One region of the Alteromonas sp. RW2A1 genome, then DNA from elsewhere that is predicted to be linked to it. Evidence: predicted binding sites of a transcription regulator. Region 1 holds the regulator's gene; each other region holds the start of a gene.
What was found. The regulator sigma-54, encoded in region 1, starts transcription at its own class of promoters, with help from an activator protein. The targets are predictions, from matches to a motif close to GTTGGCACGNNNNTNGNNT.
Positions count from the first base shown of each region.

Region 2: the regulator sigma-54 is predicted to act here: its motif matches at 1,888-1,906, upstream of nirB (nitrite reductase large subunit NirB).
Region 3: the regulator sigma-54 is predicted to act here: its motif matches at 3,475-3,493, upstream of BM528_RS13170 (PEP-CTERM sorting domain-containing protein).
Region 4: the regulator sigma-54 is predicted to act here: its motif matches at 3,179-3,197, upstream of BM528_RS12835 (PEP-CTERM sorting domain-containing protein).

Region 1 is NZ_CP018031.1:835,910-840,942, reverse strand. Features, by position in the region: gene lptC (LPS export ABC transporter periplasmic protein LptC) at 1-290, shown strand, start outside; gene lptA (lipopolysaccharide transport periplasmic protein LptA) at 259-852, shown strand; gene lptB (LPS export ABC transporter ATP-binding protein) at 852-1,577, shown strand; gene BM528_RS03770 (RNA polymerase factor sigma-54) at 1,655-3,154, shown strand; gene hpf (ribosome hibernation promoting factor) at 3,183-3,470, shown strand; gene BM528_RS03760 (PTS sugar transporter subunit IIA) at 3,484-3,930, shown strand; gene rapZ (RNase adapter RapZ) at 4,055-4,897, shown strand; gene BM528_RS03750 (HPr family phosphocarrier protein) at 4,932-5,033, shown strand, end outside.
Region 2 is NZ_CP018031.1:500,830-505,862, forward strand. Features, by position in the region: gene nirB (nitrite reductase large subunit NirB) at 1-1,749, opposite strand, end outside; gene BM528_RS02240 (bifunctional protein-serine/threonine kinase/phosphatase) at 2,056-3,765, opposite strand; gene BM528_RS02245 (formate/nitrite transporter family protein) at 3,769-4,632, opposite strand.
Region 3 is NZ_CP018031.1:2,937,926-2,942,958, forward strand. Features, by position in the region: gene BM528_RS13155 (YdcF family protein) at 1-224, shown strand, start outside; gene BM528_RS13160 (PEP-CTERM/exosortase system-associated acyltransferase) at 348-1,175, shown strand; gene BM528_RS13165 (Npun_F0296 family exosortase-dependent surface protein) at 1,246-2,088, opposite strand; gene BM528_RS13170 (PEP-CTERM sorting domain-containing protein) at 2,461-3,432, opposite strand; gene BM528_RS13175 (hypothetical protein) at 3,562-5,033, opposite strand, start outside.
Region 4 is NZ_CP018031.1:2,870,634-2,875,666, forward strand. Features, by position in the region: gene BM528_RS12825 (hypothetical protein) at 1-420, shown strand, start outside; gene der (ribosome biogenesis GTPase Der) at 528-1,976, opposite strand; gene BM528_RS12835 (PEP-CTERM sorting domain-containing protein) at 2,472-3,098, opposite strand; gene BM528_RS12840 (hypothetical protein) at 3,274-4,776, opposite strand.

The DNA of each region.
Region 1 (5,033 bases):
ATTCCCCGTGGGTGGTAACTGCATTAGAAGGAACACTTTACAATAACGAGCTTATTCAGCTAGAAAATAAGGTCAATATTGAGAACCAAAGCCAGGATGACTTTGTCAAAACAATCACCACTGAATATATTCAAATTAATTTAGACAGTAAACAAATGACGTCAGACCAACCAGTAGAAATACGTGGCATGCAGTACGTTATTCAAAGCAATGGATTTAACGCAAACCTGCGTACACAAAAATATGAGCTTATTGACCATGTACATACAACGTATTCTCCTAGCAACTAGCGCTATATTTGTCTTATGCGCCGGCCCAGTGCTTGCCAACGAAAAGGACTTTAGCCTTCCTATCGAGATTGGCTCGAACTCTCAGTTTATAGATGGGAAAAATAAAACTGCTTTGTACAAAGACAATGTGCTTATTACCCAAGGCTCTTTAGTTATTGAAGCTGACGAAGTAGAAGTTATTGCCTCTGGAGGCAGTGGTCGTGAGATTTTTGTCGCGCGAGGTAAACCTGCTAGCTACTCGCAAAAACTAGAAGATGGAAATCCAGTATCGGCACAAGCTAACGAGATTCGTTACGAGGTTGCAAAGCGCACTATTTCACTGAGCGGCAACGCTGAATTACGGCAAGATAGCAGCCAAGTAAAGGGCGATAACATTACCTTTGATATGATAACTGAACAGTTATTAGCAACTGGCGGCAATCAAGAAGATGGTAAAGGTCGCGTTACCACGGTATTTACGCCAGAGTCTATTAGAAAAGTCAAAAAAGACGATTCGAATAGTGATGATGGCAGTGATAATGACACAGACAAAAGCAAAGACGGTAAAGGCAAGCAACAGTAATGGCTACTCTTAGTGCAAAAAACCTTGCTAAGGCATACAAATCCCGCCAAGTTGTGATTGATGTTAGTCTGTCAGTCTCTACAGGGCAGATTGTTGGGCTGTTAGGCCCAAATGGCGCGGGAAAAACGACAACGTTTTATATGATTGTCGGTCTGGTGCCGTCAGACAAAGGGCAGATATTAATAGACGATAAAGAATTAACGCATCAGCCCATGCACGAACGCGCTCGCGGTGGAATTGGTTATTTACCTCAAGAAGCGTCTATATTTAGAAAACTGACTGTGCATGAAAATATCATGGCTATTTTGCAAACCCGAAAGGATTTGAACTCTCAGCAACAGGAAGAAGAAGCTGACGCACTACTTGATGAATTCAATATCAACCATATACGTAATAGTGTGGGTATGAGCCTTTCCGGTGGAGAACGTCGCAGGGTAGAAATAGCAAGAGCACTTGCGGCTAAACCCGAATTTATTTTGCTCGATGAGCCCTTTGCTGGTGTTGATCCAATATCAGTTAATGATATAAAGAAGATAATACAGCACCTTCGCGACAGAGGAATAGGCATCCTCATCACCGACCACAATGTGAGAGAAACATTGGATGTCTGTGAAAAAGCGTACATTGTGAGTCATGGCGAACTTATTGCGCAAGGAACGGCGGAACAGGTTTTAAGTAATCAAAAAGTAAGGGATGTATACCTAGGCGAACAATTCAGGCTATAGTTATTATATGTAACCTAATTGTCATTTTTCTCAAGCGCTCTGGTACATTCACTGAAGAGCATAAATATAAGACGTAGATGAAACCATCTTTACAGTTAAAATTTAGTCAACAACTAACAATGACTCCCCAGCTGCAGCAAGCTATTAAGCTGCTTCAGCTGTCTACACTCGACCTTCAGCAAGAGATACAGGAGGCGTTAGACTCAAACCCTCTTTTAGAAGTTGAAGAAGGTAGCGACGAGCCTCAAGCTGAAAAAAACAACATCGATAATGATGATAGCGCTGGCGAGGCCACTGCTTCGGCATCTAGCGACACTATCGAATCTGGTGATGCTCTAGAAAAAAACGACCTTCCTGATGAACTGCCCATCGATAGTACGTGGGACGAATATTATTCTGCATCTTCCGCACCTGCCCCCGGCCCATCAAACAACGATGATGACCAAATTTTCCAGGGTGAAACCACAGAAGATATTCAAGCCCATTTATTATGGCAAATGCGTCTCACTCCTTTCTCTGATACCGACAGAGCGATTGCCATTGCCATTATCGACTCTATTGATGAATCGGGTTACCTCACGGCAACGTTAGACGAAATATTAGAAGCCGTTAATTTTGAAGATATTGAAACCGAAAATGTTGAAGAAGAGATAGAGTTAGACGAAGTGGAGTGCGTGCTAAAACGTATTCAAATGTTCGATCCCATTGGCTCTGGTTCGCGCACTCCACAGGAGTGTCTGATGGTTCAACTTCGTCAGTTTGCCGACGATACCCCTTGGTTGGAAGAGGCAAAAAGACTGATAGAGGACTATTCGGATTTGCTTAGCAGCAAAGACTACAGAACCTTAATGCGTAAGAGTCGTTTGAAAGAAGACGAACTTCGCGAGGCAATGCGTTTGCTTCAAACCTTGAATCCTCGCCCAGGTAGTGCTTTAGTTACTAAAGAGCCTGAGTATGTTATCCCCGATGTATCGGTAGCAAAGAAAAACGGTCGCTGGACTGTAGAACTGAATCCAGACAGCTTACCTAAACTGGGTGTAAACCAGCAGTATGCAGCGATGAGTAGAAAAGCGAAAAATAGTAGCGATTCACAGTTCATACGCTCTCATATGCAAGAAGCCAAATGGTTTATAAAAAGCTTAGAGTCGAGAAACGATACATTAATGAAAGTGGCTAACTGTATTGTTCAGCAACAAATGGGATTTTTTGAGCACGGCCCCGAAATGATGAAACCAATGGTTCTCAATGATGTCGCAGAAATGGTAGACATGCATGAATCGACAATTTCACGGGTTACTACTCAAAAATACATGCATACTCCACGAGGAATTTACGAGTTAAAATATTTTTTCTCCAGCCACGTGGCAACGGAATCAGGCGGCGAGTGTTCATCTACCGCTATCCGTGCGTTAATAAAGAAATTGGTTGCAGCAGAAACGCCTAGCAAACCATTAAGCGATAGCAAGATTGCTTTATTGTTGGCAGAGCAAGGCATAAAAGTCGCTCGGCGGACAATAGCAAAATACCGGGAGTCTTTATCGATACCCCCGTCTAACCAACGCAAAAGCCTTATTTAAAGGCGCTATATTAAAAGGAAGACGAAATATGCAAATCAACCTAACTGGTCATCATGTCGAAATCACCGACTCTTTGCGTAATTATGTCGATACGAAGTTCAGCAAACTTGAGCGGCACTTTGATCACATTTCTAATGTCCATGTCATCCTCAACGTAGAAAAAATAAATCAAAAAGCCGAAGCCACTATGCACCTTAGCGGTGCTGAAGTGTTTGCATCCTCAGAAAATACTGATATGTATGCAGCGATTGACAGCATGGTGGATAAGCTCGACCGGCAGGTAATCAAGCATAAGGAAAAACTGAAAAAACATTAATAGATAATTAAGCATGGACATTAAAGCCATCGTAAGCCTGGACCGCACCGAGTGTGCGGTTCAGTGCAATAGTAAGAAACGAATCTTAGAAATTATTTCTGATATAGCAGCGCAGGGTAATGAGAATATAGATCAAGTCACTGTGCTAAACAGTTTACTGGCTCGGGAGCGAGTAGGCAGTACAGGAATAGGCAACGGCATTGCGCTTCCACACGGCCGCTTGGCAGGATTAGAGCAAGTAATGGCGATTGTTGTAACCTGTATACCTGCAATCAACTTCGATGCTATTGATGAAAAGCCTGTCGACATATTTTTTGCGTTACTGGTACCTGAAGAACAAACTCAAGGCCATTTGCAAACGCTGGCTACTGTTGCAGGTAAACTTAATGATAAAGATACGGTGAAAGCCATACGCAGAGCCAAAACGAACGAAGATATCATCTCTGCTCTTGGCGTATAAATTGACGCAGCACGGAGAAGCATCGCGCTCTTTGTTGCTGCTCTTTTCTGGAATATGCGCTTAATTGAAAAATCATTTTTGAATTAGCTTTTGGCACATAAAAAAATTTTAGGGAGAATTATCGGTGAAGCTGATTATTATCAGTGGTCGTTCTGGCTCAGGGAAGTCAGTTGCGCTTAGGGCCCTAGAAGATTTGGGTTATTACTGCGTAGATAATATTCCCGTAAACCTGCTACCTACCCTCACCCACACGGTAGTAGACGAATATGAGCAGGTAGCCGTAAGCATAGATGTGCGAAACCTGCCTAAAAACCCTAACGATTTGGTAGAGATTTTAGACTACCTGCCCTCTTCCTGGTCTATGACCATCGTTTATATTGATGCCAGTGACGATGTGCTGGTGAAGCGTTTTAGCGAAACCCGTCGACTGCACCCTCTCGCTAAACTCAACAAGTCACTGTCGGAAGCTATAAAGGCAGAATCTAACTTACTTGCACCAATTGTTGAGCGCGCAGATCTGTATTTAGACACTGATAAATTAACGATTCACCAGCTTGCTGAAATTATTCGCGAGCGTATTTTAGGGAAGAAGAGCTCCCGTCTCGTTCTGGTATTCGAGTCTTTTGGATTTAAACACGGTATTCCTAAAGATGCCGACTATGTGTTTGATGCCCGTTTCCTTCCCAATCCTCATTGGGAGCCAGATCTTCGGCACCTAACCGGTGTCGATGCTCCGGTAGAGGTATTCCTTGGCTCACAACCCGTTGTAACCAAGTTTGTATGGCAAATACAAAATTTAATTACCACTTGGCTTCCTCACCTGGAAAGAAACAACCGAAGCTATGTCACGGTTGCTATAGGCTGTACCGGCGGTCAGCACCGTTCGGTTTATATTGCTCAAACGTTGTCAAAAACATTCAGCGAAATTCATCCCGACGTGCAAATACGTCATAGAGAATTAAATTAACAACCTGCGCATTAAGTAGAGAGCTAGACAAACTGTGACTATCGAAAAAACGCTAACAATCGTCAATAAACTTGGTCTGCATGCAAGAGCAGCAACTCAATTGGTACAGTTAGCAAATCAATTTGACGCAAAAATC
Region 2 (5,033 bases), 340 kb from region 1:
TAAAATGAGCTTATCTGGAGTAATTTCACCACCAGCTACCCGCGGCACAACAGAGTAAGTGCCGTCTTTTTGCATGTTGCCCAAATAAGTATCGTTAGTGTCTTGAAGTGGCTGGTGCGCCTGACGAAGAATATAATCGTTCCATACCGACGCAAATATCGATGCTGCGGCCGGTTTACAAATTTCGCAGCCCAACCCTTTACCATGCTTCTCAAGCAGCTCGTCAAACGTCTCAATATTTTCTACTTGAATAAGGTGATAGAGCTCTTGGCGAGTGTGATTGAAATGTTCGCAAATGGCTTTAGATACTTCTACGCCCCGTTTCTCTAGTTCGGCATCGACAACGTTTTTAAGTAATGCCGAACATCCTCCGCAGCCCGTACTCGCTTTTGTGCACGACCTTATATCGCCTAAAGAGCAACTGCCGCTTTCGATAGCCTCGACAATATCGCCTTTAGATACGTTGTGACATGAACAAATAGTGGCGCTATCGCCAAGGGCATCGGCCCCTAACAAGGGCTTTTCCCCTGAGGAAGGTAATATCAGTGCTTCTGGCGCGTCGGGCAGCGCAATGTTGTTTAGGGCATATTGCAACAAGGTATCGTAATCGCTGGTATCACCGATAAGCACCGCACCTATTACTTGGGTTTTGGTTTCATCTACAACAAGCTTTTTGTACACGCCTGCAGGTTGGTCGTGGTAGGTGTATACCAACGCCCCTGGAGTTTTGCCGTGAGCATCGCCAATAGACCCCACTTCAACACCCATTAGCTTGAGCTTGGTGCTCATATCCGCACCTGCAAATTCGCCCTCACTGTTGGTAAGACTTGCAGCGGCGGCGCGAGCCATGGCGTACCCTGGAGCTACTAAGCCGTAAATACGATTTTCCCACAATGCGCATTCACCAATCGCGTACACGTTAGGATCGGAGGTTATACATTGATTATCGATAACGATACCGCCGCGTTCACCCACTACTAAATCAAATTCACGGGCTAACTGATCACTAGGTCGTATACCGGCAGAAAATAACACCATATCGGTCTCAAGATGTGAACCATCAGAAAATTTCATTCGGTAGCGGCACTGCTCGCCAGCCTCGATGACTTCCGTGGCTTTTTGTGTATGTACTTGTACGCCGAGCGCTTCAATTTTATCTTTAAGCAGTGTGCCTCCCATTGCATCAAGCTGCACCGCCATTAACTGTGGTGCAAATTCAACCACATGTGTTTCTAGGCCTGCAGATTTAAGCGCGTTTGCTGCTTCAAGCCCAAGTAGACCACCTCCCACAACAACGCCTATTTTACTTTGTGCTGCAGAGGCACTGATAGATTCAAGATCTTCAATGGTGCGATACACCAAACAATGTTCTTGCTCGTTGCCAGGAATAGGAGGCACAAAAGGGTAAGAACCTGTCGCTAACACGAGTTTATCGTAGGGATATGAAGTACCGTCTTTAGTTGTCACGACTTGATGGGAACGATCAATATTAGTTACCCACGCACCGGTAACTGCGTTCACCCCCCACTGCTGATACGTTTTTTCGTCGGTAAGTGCTAAATCGGCTGCGGTTTTACCCGTAAAGTACGACGATAAGTAAACGCGATCGTAAGCTAACCGGCCCTCTCCACTTAACACAGTAATATGGTAGTCGGCTTTGCTGTTTATAAGTTGCTCAACAAAGTGATGGCCAACCATACCGTTGCCAATTATCACTATGCGTTGTTGCTGCTGTGAGGAAAGCGTCATCTCGTTCACCTTTATTTAAAGCAAAAAAAAGCCCGCAACCATTCCTGGTTGCGGGCTTCATTGCCTGATTAAGTACAGTATTAATTGTGTTGTTACTCGATGATACCTAGGTACCTAGTCGAGACTATGAAAATAATAATACAAGTATAGTGCCAATGCTTTTCATCACTATATTACAAAGACTTAGCCGTATAGCTTTGGCGTAGACCCAGTGATATCGCACCATTAGAAAGCAAAAAAGATTATTTATGGTGCATTAGCGTAGTACTGAATAACTCACTGCCTTTACGCAGCTGGAGCCGCTCGCTAAGTATAATGAACAACGAACACAACAATGAGCAATACCAGCAATACGCCAGACACGGTTTGCCATGCCCGCACTGGATGTTGCTCCATCAGGGGCAAGCTTTTACGGTAAGACGGATTAGGGTGATTTAAGTCGTATAGAAATTCAGACAAGCTCGGATAGCGTTTCGACGCTTTAGGATGACAAGCCCGTTTCAGCGCTTCGTCAACCCACATAGGGACAGCAACATTTCGTTGTAGCAGACTGATATAGCGCAATTTAAGTAGCCCTGCGTAGTTGCTCTTCTTGGCAACGTTACTGTTAAAGGGGTACTCGCCACTTAATAAAAAATATAAGACCACTGCTAAAGAAAATTGATCAGCGCTTTCATCAGGCCACAGCCCTACAAAGTATTCCGGAGCGGTGAACAATAGATCGCCAGGAATGCCAAGCTGCTCATCACTTTGCGAAACATGATAACCCGCTATGCTCGCGGCACCAAAGTCTACCAGTGTAATTTTACCGTTTTCATCAACCATGATGTTATCCGGTTTGATATCTTGATGAAGCACGTCTTGCCGATGCAGTGCCGTTAGGCCGCTAACGATTTGCGCACTCCAGTCTCGAACCTCAGAAAGAGAGACACTACCAACGTCGTCTCGATATTGGCGTAAACTTATTCCGGGTGTGTACGCCATGGCAATATAAAAGTAATGTCGTAAAAAAGGGGACGTGTAATTTTTAAGGACATTGTCATGTTGGACGCGCGCACCAACCCATTCTTCTTTCACCACTTCATCTAAAAAGCTCTCGTTATCGTGCATCGACTTTGCAGGAATTTTTAACACTGCCTGATAATTGTGGAGATTATGCTTAGCAAGAAAAACCAGACTGCGTTCACTGGTATATAACTGCCGCTGTATTGTCCAATCGTCTATGACATCGTTTGATTTGGGCGTATCTAAAAAAGGAAGGAAGCCATTTGAGGCATAATGTACTTTCTCTTCCTTGGCAATGGATAGTACCTCAAGCAGCACTACAGTGACGTTATCGTCGCAATCTGCATTCAGTGCTGCTTGCGCTATGTGCTGTGCACTCAAGTCGATACTAGACGTATTATGCTGATGTATTGCGTACCATGTTTTTGGTGACAAGGTATCCGCTATGCCATCTGTCATCAATACAAATGTATCGCTAGGCGCAAGCGTTAGGATCGCCATATCAATGCTTAAGTTAGGCCGAATACCGAGGGCATTACTTAAATAAGTATTTTTACCCTCGCCGGCTTCTCGGTGTTGGCGGGTGCAAAGCGTTACTTCACCGCGGTGTACGTGATAGATGCTGCTATCACCACAATGCAGTAACACCGCAGACTGTCCTTTCAAAATGACTGCACTAAAGGTACAGACATAGCCTTTATCAAGGTTTTCAAAATAAGGGCTTTGTTGGTTTTTTATGTAAAGCTCGGTGTTTATGGTACGCAGTACGTGTTGTGCCGCCCTCGACAAAGACCACACATTGCTCGTTCGTGAGAATTCACGAACGAACGTTTCAACGGCGAAGTTGCTTGCATACTGACTAACCTGACTACTACTTATTCCATCAGACACAACAGCGATAGCATCGAAATTTGCAGATAGCGAAAAATCAGGCACCACCACACAATGGTGGTCCTGATTAATCGGTTTTGTGCCTTTATTCGAAAAGGCACCATGGCGAAGGGTGATCACGGCTTATACTTTGTCATTCACTTTTGCTGCAAGCACCGTTTTGTTGCTAGCACCTGTAGCAATAACGCGTTTAGGGGCAGTGCGCACATGCGTAGAATAAATAGTCAAACCAGTAAACGCTAAGCCTCCCACTAAATTACCCAGTGCGGTAGGAATTTCATTCCAAATAAAGTAATCCATCACAGAGAACTCGCCACCCATAATTAAGCCGAACGGAAACAAAAACATGTTAACCACCGAATGCTCAAACCCCATGAAGAAGAACAGCATGATAGGCATCCACATAGCCAACACTTTACCGCTTACGTGAGTAGATATCATTGCACCAACAACACCAAGCGATACCATCCAGTTACACAACATGCCGCGAATAAAAATAGAAAACCAGCCTGCAACGCCGTGCTCTGCATACCCTAACGTTCTCGCTTCACCGATACCCGCCACCTTAGCCGCTATAGCACCACCATCAATGTTGTAGCCCATGGTAAATACAAACGACATCATAAATGCCACGCACAGCGCACCTGCAAAGTTACCTAAAAACACCAACCCCCAGTTACGTAAAATCTGCGGCCATGTCACGCCAGGTCGTTTTGCCAACCAGGCTAATGGAGTAAGCACAAAAACACCGGTAAGTAGGTCAAACCCCATGAGGTACAGCATACAAAAACCAACAGGGAAGAGTATTGCACCAATTAAAAACACCCCTGTTTGAACCGCTATGGTTATTGCAAAAACCGCGGCTAACGCCAAAATGGCCCCCGCCATAAAAGCGCGAATTAATGTGTCGCGAGTAGACATATATATTTTGGATTCGCCAGCATCAACCATCTTGGTTGCAAATTCAGAAGGAAGTAAATACGCCATACTTGATCACCTTTTCTATTGATATTAATTCCTTAGAAACATTCTTTACCTAAATTTCAGGTACAAAAAAGCGCCCGCTCTTATTTCCTAGAAAATAAGTTGCGGACGCCTTTATCCGAATATTGTTCTTAAACAATCTGCATTGTTCACAAAAAGTAAAACAATATTGATGCCAATATTGAGGCACAAACCTTTAAATGAAATTCTCTTCTATAACAGGCAATTACTCAACGCTAAGAATAAATGTGTTCGATATACCCCCCATCGTTTGCACCTGTCTCGAGAAAAAGCGCACTAATTTGGAGCATTATGTAGTGCAATCTCTTTGCTTGCTTTTGTGAACAGTCCATTATTTTTAAGCAAGCTAGTAAATAGTGGCGTCCAGCTACTTACGTAGATTA
Region 3 (5,033 bases), 2.0 Mb from region 1:
TCGAGAATAAAAACATTTGGGTAGTTTCATCTGCCACTCATATTTATCGCTTAAAAAGAGAACTTGCTGGCATCACAGCTAGTACCACATTCTTCGCTGTTGATTACCATAGTAAAGGCAGTTTAGAACCATACCTGACATTGCCATCGCAAAGTGCATTAGAAAACGCGAGAGTAGCTATGTATGAATTAATGGCTAGGGTGAAATTTACCCTTGATTATTAATAGTTTATTTTCAATAACAATTGGTAAATTAGACTAATTAATAGTTCTTTAATTGTATATTAATTTTATTACGATCTGCTAAGCTTAAGGCAATGCAGTGAACATGGAAATTTGCATAAAAATATGAGTAGCCCGAAACAAAAGAGCGTTTTAGATAGAGTGTCTGAGCTTGTCGGCAAGAACAACAGGCTAGGTAAACTCATCTCTGGTTACAGTAAGCTTAAGGAAGCTAATTATATTTCCTCGCACTTTTCTACTTACCTCACACCCACCGTTGCAAGTAGCGAAGAGCTAAAAAACGAGGTTTACAGAATAAGACACAATGTTTACTGCGAAGAGCTAGCTTTTGAACCTATTCGCGAAGATGGGCTAGAGCTTGACGAGTTTGATGCATTCTCTATGCATTGTTTGATTCAGCACGTCAGCTCCCAAAATTATGCGGGCACTGTGAGAATAGTTAGGCCTACTGAAGAACACCAAAAATTACCCATTGAAAAATACTGTTTAAACTCTATTACCCATGAAGAGCTAAACCCAGCGAATTTCGCAAGAGAGGACATTTGTGAAGTATCTCGTCTTGCAGTACCAAAAGCATTTAGAAGACGACAAATGGACGACCATGACGGAGCAGCTGTGGGTATTATAAATCAGCAGTCCTACTCTGAAACAGAGCTTAGGTGCTTCCCTTTTATCGCTGTTGGGCTTTATTTTGCAGCTGCAGGTATGGCTTTAGAACAGGGGATCAAGCATGCGTATGTGATGATGGAACCCCGGCTAGCACGCAGTATGGGTTTTGTAGGCATAAAGTTTCAGCAAATTGGGCCCGTGGTAGATTATCACGGCAAACGAGCGCCTTATTACATCAATCAAAAACTGCTAAACACTAGCCTATCGCCCAGCTTTGCAAAAATGCTAAGTGATATAAGAACTGGCATCAGCAGAAATCACTAAAAATTTTGAGCTAAAAAATTCCAAAAAAAACATCCACACTAGTGGATGTTTTTTTATGATAAATCGAGATTTAGCTTTTTATCTTGCGGCGGCGTAATCCGGCCATGCCTAGCAGTGCTAAACTAGAGAGCGCGATAGTAGAGGGGCCAGATACCGGTACGGGTGTATCAAAACCAACCACAATATTATCAACTTCACCTGCAACGCCAGTACTGTTAATCACTACTTTGGTGAAAGACTCTCCAGCTTCGAAAGCAACATTTACATAAACATTCGAGCTATCGGCTAACTGATTACCAGAGTTTCCGTTCAATTTGTCAAGCAAAGACTCTCCAGTTATTTCAACAATTAGGTCGTCCCCGTTGAAAAAGGAAAAGTCGTTGTAATCATCAACTGACCCCCAATAAAAACCGAAATAATTTATTCCTACTGTTGTATTAAGTATATTCCCAGCGTTAGTCAATAAATTTGTATAATCAAGTTCTACACTACCAAGAATACCATTTTCTGCTGGTGTGTAGGCGAAGCAAGTTTCATCATCTGCAGGAGCCGCCGCAACGCCACTTTTTCCAGTGGCGCGAACTTCAAACGAGCCAGTTCCACCTACAGTTATTCCCGCACCAGTAGAGTTGATGGCGCAACCAGCACTATCAGCTGGATTGTTAAAACCCTCCGTCCCATCGAGAAATCCATTCATCGCAGTTGCTGCGTCAAACGTTTCTATAAAATAGCCGTTGACGCCAAATACTCCGTTACCATTAACAGCCTGAGTGGGGTCTATAAACTGGCTGGTTTTACCAGAATTGTCGCCTGCAACATCAAAATCAAACGTAATCAATGCTGCTTGTGATGAGAGCGCAGCACCGCATAACAATGCGGCGATACCTGTTTTTAAAAATTTTAAATTTGACATAATTATGTCCTTTGTCTGTTTGCCCAAGATCTTCTTTACTTCTCATAAGACAGCTGCATAAGCCGTTCCAAGTTGTTTAGCTAATGTTTTTTAAGCATAAAAACAAAGGCAGACGGCACACGGCAGTATATTTGTAAAAAATATGAACACTTTTTATACAGACAGATAGAGCACGATTATGAAGCAATGCGACAAAACTATTTGAGTTGTTTTACAAATAAATGGCCATCCATTGGCTATCAACTAAATTCTTATAGAAGTACTAATATTCAATGCTTGTGTGAACCGCCAAACAAAAAATCCCCAACAGCATAGCTGGCAGGGATTCTATTTAAAACGCTCCACGCGGAGCGCTTTTGCTCTTAGTGGCGTTTAGGCTTTCTTGTTTCTGCGAACAAGACCCATACCCATTAACGCAAGTCCGAATAAGCCTAATGTTGCTGGAGTTGAGACGACGTTTGCAGTCAAATCGCCACTATTTCCACTTGCAACGTCAGTAGTTCTCAAGTTCGAGTCAAAGAAAGAAGCACTAACGCTAAACGCGAACGCGTCGAAATAATTTACAACCGTTGGTACCATACCTTGACCCGGCACGAAACCGAACTCGTTAAAGTCTGCTCTAGTTAACGAGTTAGAGACTATGTTGCCGTTAGCTATACCTTCGCCAGGCGCTTCATCTGCGATATCAATTGCTGTCGTCAATTCGCCTTCCGCAATACCACCGTAATAAGCAACGTTCACTCCGCCCACTGTTCCACCAGTTTCGGCATTGTAGTTGGCATCAACAAAAGCGCCAGATAAAAACAACGTGTCCGATGTGCTATCAATGAAGCTTGTTAACGCGCTTTGGTTAAGAGTTCCGTCACTGTTGCGAAGAAGAGCCTCAGCGCTTGGTGTCGATAAACCCAACGAATCAACTAACCAAACATTAAAGAATGAATCAGTTAGCGACAGATCTAGTGCGTTATCAAAAGGACCTCGATCATTTGCTTCTACTATCTCCAAACCACCAAACTCAAACACAAGCTGGCAAGAAGGGCAAAGTAGGTCGCCAGTATCGACATTGTTGTTGATTATACCGAAGCCTTCTAAGTTTAATCCAACTAGGCCATCTGTGTTAGCAAAAGTCATGTCTTGGCTGACGCTAATCAAGTCACTGATATTTACAATTGAGCCAGAAGAATCAGAATAATATTGCACCAGGTTTAAACCGTTATTAACGTTTCCTGTATCGCCGCTCGGAGTTGCTGGGTTTTGCACACTCACTCCACCAGGAAGAAGAATTGGCTCTGCCGCTACAGAAGTTGTAGCAAGCATCGCCGCTGCGATTAGTAACTTTTTCATTTTGTAACTCCGTACATTAAACGATATTTTCGTAACTTAGATATGCCATTAGCGTGCCAAAAATTAAGTTACTGATATCAAGACTATTTTTATAAGGCGAAAAGAATTATGTAAAAAAGTCTGACGAATTTAATTGACGTTCTCAATACTTTCCTTGTATTGAATTAGCGAATTAGTGATATTGGGCGGGAATTCTTTTTTTGCCATACTCTCTAAAAATGCTATTGCCTCCTCTTCCCTAGTTTGACCAACCAAAGCCTGAGCGTATAAGAGAAGAACCTCTATCGACATAACATTGTCTCTCTCAATCATATCGAGTAGGATTTTTTCAGCTTCAGCATACTTTTCAAGCCCAAGAAGCACTCTTCCGTGTGTCGATCTTACGCTTACGTTTTTTGATGCTAATTGAAATGCTTTTGTAGAGTATATTTGAGCTTCTTCTAAACTTCCGTTACTAGACAATAACCACGCCAGATTATTAAGCGCTTCGATATTATTGGTTTCAGTTTTGACTATCTGTTTGTAAATATTGGCCGCTCTATCTGGGTTGATAAAAATAAGTGCATCAGCAAGATAATGGAGTGCACGCGAGTCGTTAGGACTATATTCTAATAATCTCTCAATAAATCTAAGTGCACCCGCTCTACTACTAAACTCCTCGACAAGGCTTATCAAAGTAGATACTTTTTGAGGGCTGATAGAGTTTTTATAGTAATTGAGGAGTAAAGCGAACGCATCATCTTCTTGACCCATCCTGAGCAGTTCCGCTCCCTCGGCTTTTGAATCTAAAAGAGTGAATACTGGGTCATCTTTCCATTTTGACGAGCCTAAAACCTGCTTCGCAATATTTATGCGACCTTTTTGGATCAGGAGTTCCGCATAAGTAAAATGAAGAAGTTTGTTTGATGGATATCTTTTTACACCAAGAGCGGCAGTTCGAAGCGCTTCAGTAAAATCATTGTTAGAATCCAATAATTGTACCTTCGTTATATAAGCCAAAGGAGAGGCGTGCTCCTTGGAAATCCATTCATTTAGGAGCCTTCGAACTTTTTCTTTGTCTTTTTGTGCATTAGCTAACTCAACACTTACTTCAAAATAGCCAACAGTTTTAGCGCCTATACTTTTCAGTTCACTTTCAGCAGCGTCGAATTGTTCGTCATCTATATATGCACGCACTAAAAGCAACCTCATCCTGTCACTTAACTTTAAGCTCCGATTAGCTAATAGCCTAATGAAAGAACTCCATTTTTGATTTCGTTTTGCAAGTACAAAATATGTTTCGGCAATATTAATTGTCAAACCTGCCTGTTCCACATATTTTAAAATCGCTTCAGAAGCACCATCAAAGTTGTTCTCTTCTATTAGTCGTGAAACTCTGAATAACAATGCTGTTTCACTTAAAGGCTCAATTCTACTTAATTTTTCGCTGTAATAATTTGCCTCATTGTAATCTTTATTGAGCAATGATGCTTTTATGGCCAACTCTATTAAGGGAATATAGTCACTGTCGATACTCAAGCCCTGTTTAATTACATCTGAAGCTGTATCGTAACGTTTTTCAGTAATGTAGTTGTGTGCTAGAAGAAGCCTTGCCTCGATGT
Region 4 (5,033 bases), 2.0 Mb from region 1:
ATCACAAGATATGTTCACCCCACTTATGAAGAAGCGTTACTTGATATCATCGTATATCCCTTCACGCATAAGTTGAGCAAGGAGAATAACCTACTACTTAATGAGCAGTTAAAGGCAGATTTAGAAAAAGCAGGTGAGATAGCCAAGGCGCAGGAATTGACGTTAACTCTTGCTAATCCAGCTGCGCCCTATAAATCTAAAGGAGAGGAAAACGGCTGGAGGCTGGGTATTGCAGCACAATCAGAAAAATCCCCCACGCTCTATGCGACAACTTACGTATTTAGAAAACACGATAAAATAATCAAGATAGCGACAACTTTTCCCGCTGACTTTTCCGACCCACTTGTCGACGAACTTATGCAGAACGTCGATGTGCCAAAAGAGTCGGTACTTATGCGAAGCATAAGAGAGTTACTGTAGCGCGAAGATAAGAGAGTTACTTTAGCGCGGAGCATAAGAGAGTTACTTTAGCGCGCTGCACAATAGAATTGCTCAAATGCAGCGCAAAAGTAGATAGATCTAAACAGCTATTTTTTATCTTTATAAAACGACATCATTCGACGGCGTTTTCTTTGCTGAGCAAGGGTAAGGTTATTCTTCTTACCTTCAAAGGGGTTATTCCCTTCTCTAAACTCAATTTTTATCGGCGTTCCCATGATCTCCAACGCCTTTCTGAAATAATTCATCAAGAATCGCTTATAGGAGTTAGGCAAGTCGTCAACTTGGTTGCCATGAATAACAATAACAGGAGGGTTATACCCACCCGCGTGAGCATACTTCATCTTCACGCGTCTTCCTCTTACCAGAGGTGGCTGATGGTCGTCCTGCGCCATTTCCATAATTTGCGTTAGTATTGACGTATTAATTCGCTTAGTCGCGCTTTGATACGCTTCCTGCACAGATGCAAACAAATTTCCCACGCCAGAACCGTGAAGTGCCGAAATAAAGTGAATACGCGCAAAATCAACAAAGCCTAGGCGTCTGTCCATTTCCCGTTTTACATCATCTTTAACATCAGTGCTTAAACCGTCCCACTTGTTTACCGCTAAAACCAAAGAGCGACCAGAGTTTAAAACGAACCCTAGTAGGCTTAAGTCTTGATCTGTAATTCCTTCCCTTGCATCAATTACCAACAATACAACGTTAGCTTCTTCAATAGCCTGAAGGGTTTTCACAATAGAAAACTTTTCTACCGCTTCATTAATTTTCTTGCGCTTTCTCACCCCAGCCGTATCGATAAGCACGTATTCGCGCTCATCTCGCTCCATTGGAATATAAATACTGTCGCGAGTTGTACCCGGCTCGTCGTATACCACTACTCGCTCTTCGCCTAAAATGCGATTGGTGAGCGTTGACTTACCAACGTTAGGTTTTCCTACAATAGCGAGCTTAATGGGTAAGTCTTGAAGCCGTTGACGCTGTGCTTCTGCGTCCTCTTCTCCTTCATGCTCAACCTCTTCTACAATTTCCATATCTGGAAATTCAGATTCAAGAGGTGCCAAGCCATCTTGCAACAACTGGCTTACGCCTCTACCATGAGCGGCAGCAATTTGCTTCACTTCACCCAGGCCAAGTTTATAAAACTCAGCGCTTTCACTGTCGCCGTCAATGCCGTCTACTTTATTGGCAACAATGAATACTTTTTTATTAATGCGACGAAGATGGTCCGCAATACCTTGGTCTGCCGGCAACAGGCCAGCTCTGGCGTCAACCAAAAACATCACAACGTCAGCCTCTTCAATGGCAAGAAGAGACTGCTGAGCCATTTCAGCATCTATGCCTTCTTCGTCTCCTGTTATGCCCCCGGTATCAACTACAATGAATTGACGTCTTTCGAATTTGGCTTGGCCATATTTTCGATCCCGCGTAAGGCCGGGAAAGTCTGCAACAAGTGCATCGCGAGTATTAGTAAGACGATTAAATAAGGTCGACTTTCCCACATTGGGACGGCCAACCAGAGCAACAACGGGTAACATTTATCAGATCCTAGAGGTCATGAAAGCTAAAAAGCACAAACCGCAAGCGTTAAACAACGAATTTATCCGTGCTAAAAATACCAGCACTTATGCTTCGTTTACTACTTGCGGTTTTTGAATGGGCGCATTATACCCTTTAAGGGGGTTAATACCAATTCAGATTAACAGGAGAAAGAAATAGCAAAGGGAAATACTTAAAAACAAAAAGCGCCGTTAAAAACCGGGCTATTGAGTCAACTTGGAGCCGTTTTGTTGAAATAACAAAGCGGCTTTTTACTTTTACAAAATTTTTCTTTATTTTTCAATGGTAATTGAGTCACAAGAAAGTGTTCGAATAACCAAAAAATGTACGATTAGTTAAATTTTTCAGTTAGTTACTAAGGTGATTTGAAGGCGAGTGTGTGGATTTTCTCGTAATTTTCCCGTTTTCATATATCTAAAAACGAAAAAACACTGACCGTAATGAGCAGTGTTTTAATAATTCAGCGCTGTAAATTAAGCTTGCTTCTTAATTTTACGAGAAGCTAGTCCCATTAAACCTAAAGCAAAAATAGCTAGTGTTGAAGGCTCTGGAACATCAGTTGAATTATTCGAACTTTCAAGATTAAATTCGAAACTTGCCATACCATAATCACTTTCTGAATTTGAAGCACATATTGTAAGCGTACTCGATGAGCAATAACCATAACTTATATTAGTGAAAGCACTGTTAAAGGTGTCAGAATATGATATATCATAATAGTCATTTCCTGAGACCCCTACTAAGCGATATGTAGAACCAGACTTCAATAATAATTCAGTAATAGATGAGTATCTAAAACTCCCTACAAGGTTATCTGATGACAGTACATTTGTAGATGAAAGTAAGGAGCCAGATAGCTCATCAAAAATACCAACTTGAATAGAACCCGAAGTAAATCCATCATTCAAATAGTCAAAAGCACCTAATGAAGTAACATATACGTCATCTGAGCCAACTGTAAAAATAGTACCGAACGACCAACTACCATTAGTGTAAGCTGAATTAGATACATCATCTCTAAATATTAACCCCGCGTTAGCTATACCGCTAACAACCAAAGTAAAACTTACGACTAAGCCTTTTAAAAATTTATTCTTCATTTGAGTTTTCCTTTTTAATCCCTTTCCTTCGAGGTTGGAAGGTATTTAACAAAGCTAAAAATAAATACTTATTAGGTATTAAGCAGGTAGTATGCCAATTATTTAACTTACAAAAAACAATAGGTTATCGAATTTATATGATTTAAGTTTCGTGCATTTGCAAAATAACCTGACACTAAAATCGGTTATTCATGAAGTTTGGCTGATGTTCTGTTTTATTTCGGTACACTTCATCAATACGGACTTTATCGAGACTAAATGACAATAAATCTTCAGCAGTATAAAGCTTTCTCGTTAAGCCTAATCGCATTGCAGGTGTAGATGGTTTAGGTTTGTTATTTCCTTTGAAGTTTCGGTTAATAGTGCGCTCATTGGTCATACAATAATTAGAGTACACTCGCTTAATTTCAATCAGCTTTACCATCCATTCAGGATTATAACCCGCATACGCATACCAGCGTTTTGAATTAGTGGCACTGGTTACGGGTCGCTCTAAAAAATTTACGTGTCTTCTTAATATTTGAAACCAGTTATCTACGCCATGAAGCGATGCGTTCATTAATGACTCAATTACTTGGTGCTGATTCATGTTTTTAGTATCACCAAGAGGAAGCAGCATTCCTAAGCGTGACTCTTTGTTGGGATTGATAACCCACTCTGATTTTGCGTTGTCCACTCGCATTCGATTTGACAATTGCTCTTGCCATAAACGCGCTTTAATCTCAGCTTTGCTTATATCAGGGTTCTCATTAATTAGCTCAGCTTCAATTTTATTTAATTGCTCAATTGATGTTTCATCAAGGTATTGAGCGCTCCCCGCTTTATCAGCGGAGATTTGAAACGCATACAGAGTTACATTTGCTATCCAATTGGGGAATTTTGCCCCAATTGCTAACTTGATGCCTGAGTCATTATCAGCGTACAGACGAATACGAGGGCAATATTTGAGTTTTTCTTTCAGTAGAGAAAAGTGAGCTAGCACGCTATAGGTTTGCTGCACTAATAAGCCCTTTGGTGGCATTTGAAGCTCAACGGTGCGCTCTGCTTCTGGTGCTTGTACATTCACCTCGTCATTGCTTAATACGTATTGTGCATAGCGTCTGTAATAGGGAAACTTTTCTTGCTCTTTCTTTTCTCGATGCTCTTTATTGATTTCTTTGTAATCATTGGTGAAATCGAAATTGACGTTAGACACAAAGACAAAGCCCGAATCATTATCTACGGTAGAGGTGTTCACTATAGGCGTAGGCTTGGGCATATTGTGGTCGCCCCAATTACTTAAATAAAACTGTCTATCTGTACTTAAGTTAAGCTCTCTTCTGGCAACTGCGTGTTCAAGTAATTCAGAATGATAATGGTCAAAGGCTAATGCCTGTTCATAGAAAAAGTTGATTTTGTCATATATGACCTTTGCACCAAGATTATGTTTATCCATCATGCGATTGATGATGTCTTTATTCATTAAATCTTTAAACAGTGTGACGTTTTCTAAATCTCGGTAATGTCTGTTAGCAGGATTTTGTTTAACGGCAAACTTAGAGTTACAAGCAAGGCAGATAATATTTTGTGAGGCCAGCCTTTCTTCAACCACAACTTGTTTGACAGGTTCACCGCCTTTTTTAAGTGGTTTTACTACCGTGTGTTCAATGTATTTATTTGGTTGCGTTTTACCATCCAATTTATATAGTTCTGGATGCGAGTAGATGCCTTTATTGTTGTTTTTGCATCTAGGCTTTTGAACTTTAGTTCCTCGTCTTTGCTCAGGTGAATGAGGGATGTAATAATATCTATAGTTATTTGGAGTGGCTTTATTAGGACAAGTCGGCTCAATTGGCTCATATACCGTTGATAAACGATTAACTTCTAGCTCAAAGCAGCGGTTATGTATCATGGTTGTACTGTGACCACAAAGCTTGCAGGTAAGCATACGCTCTG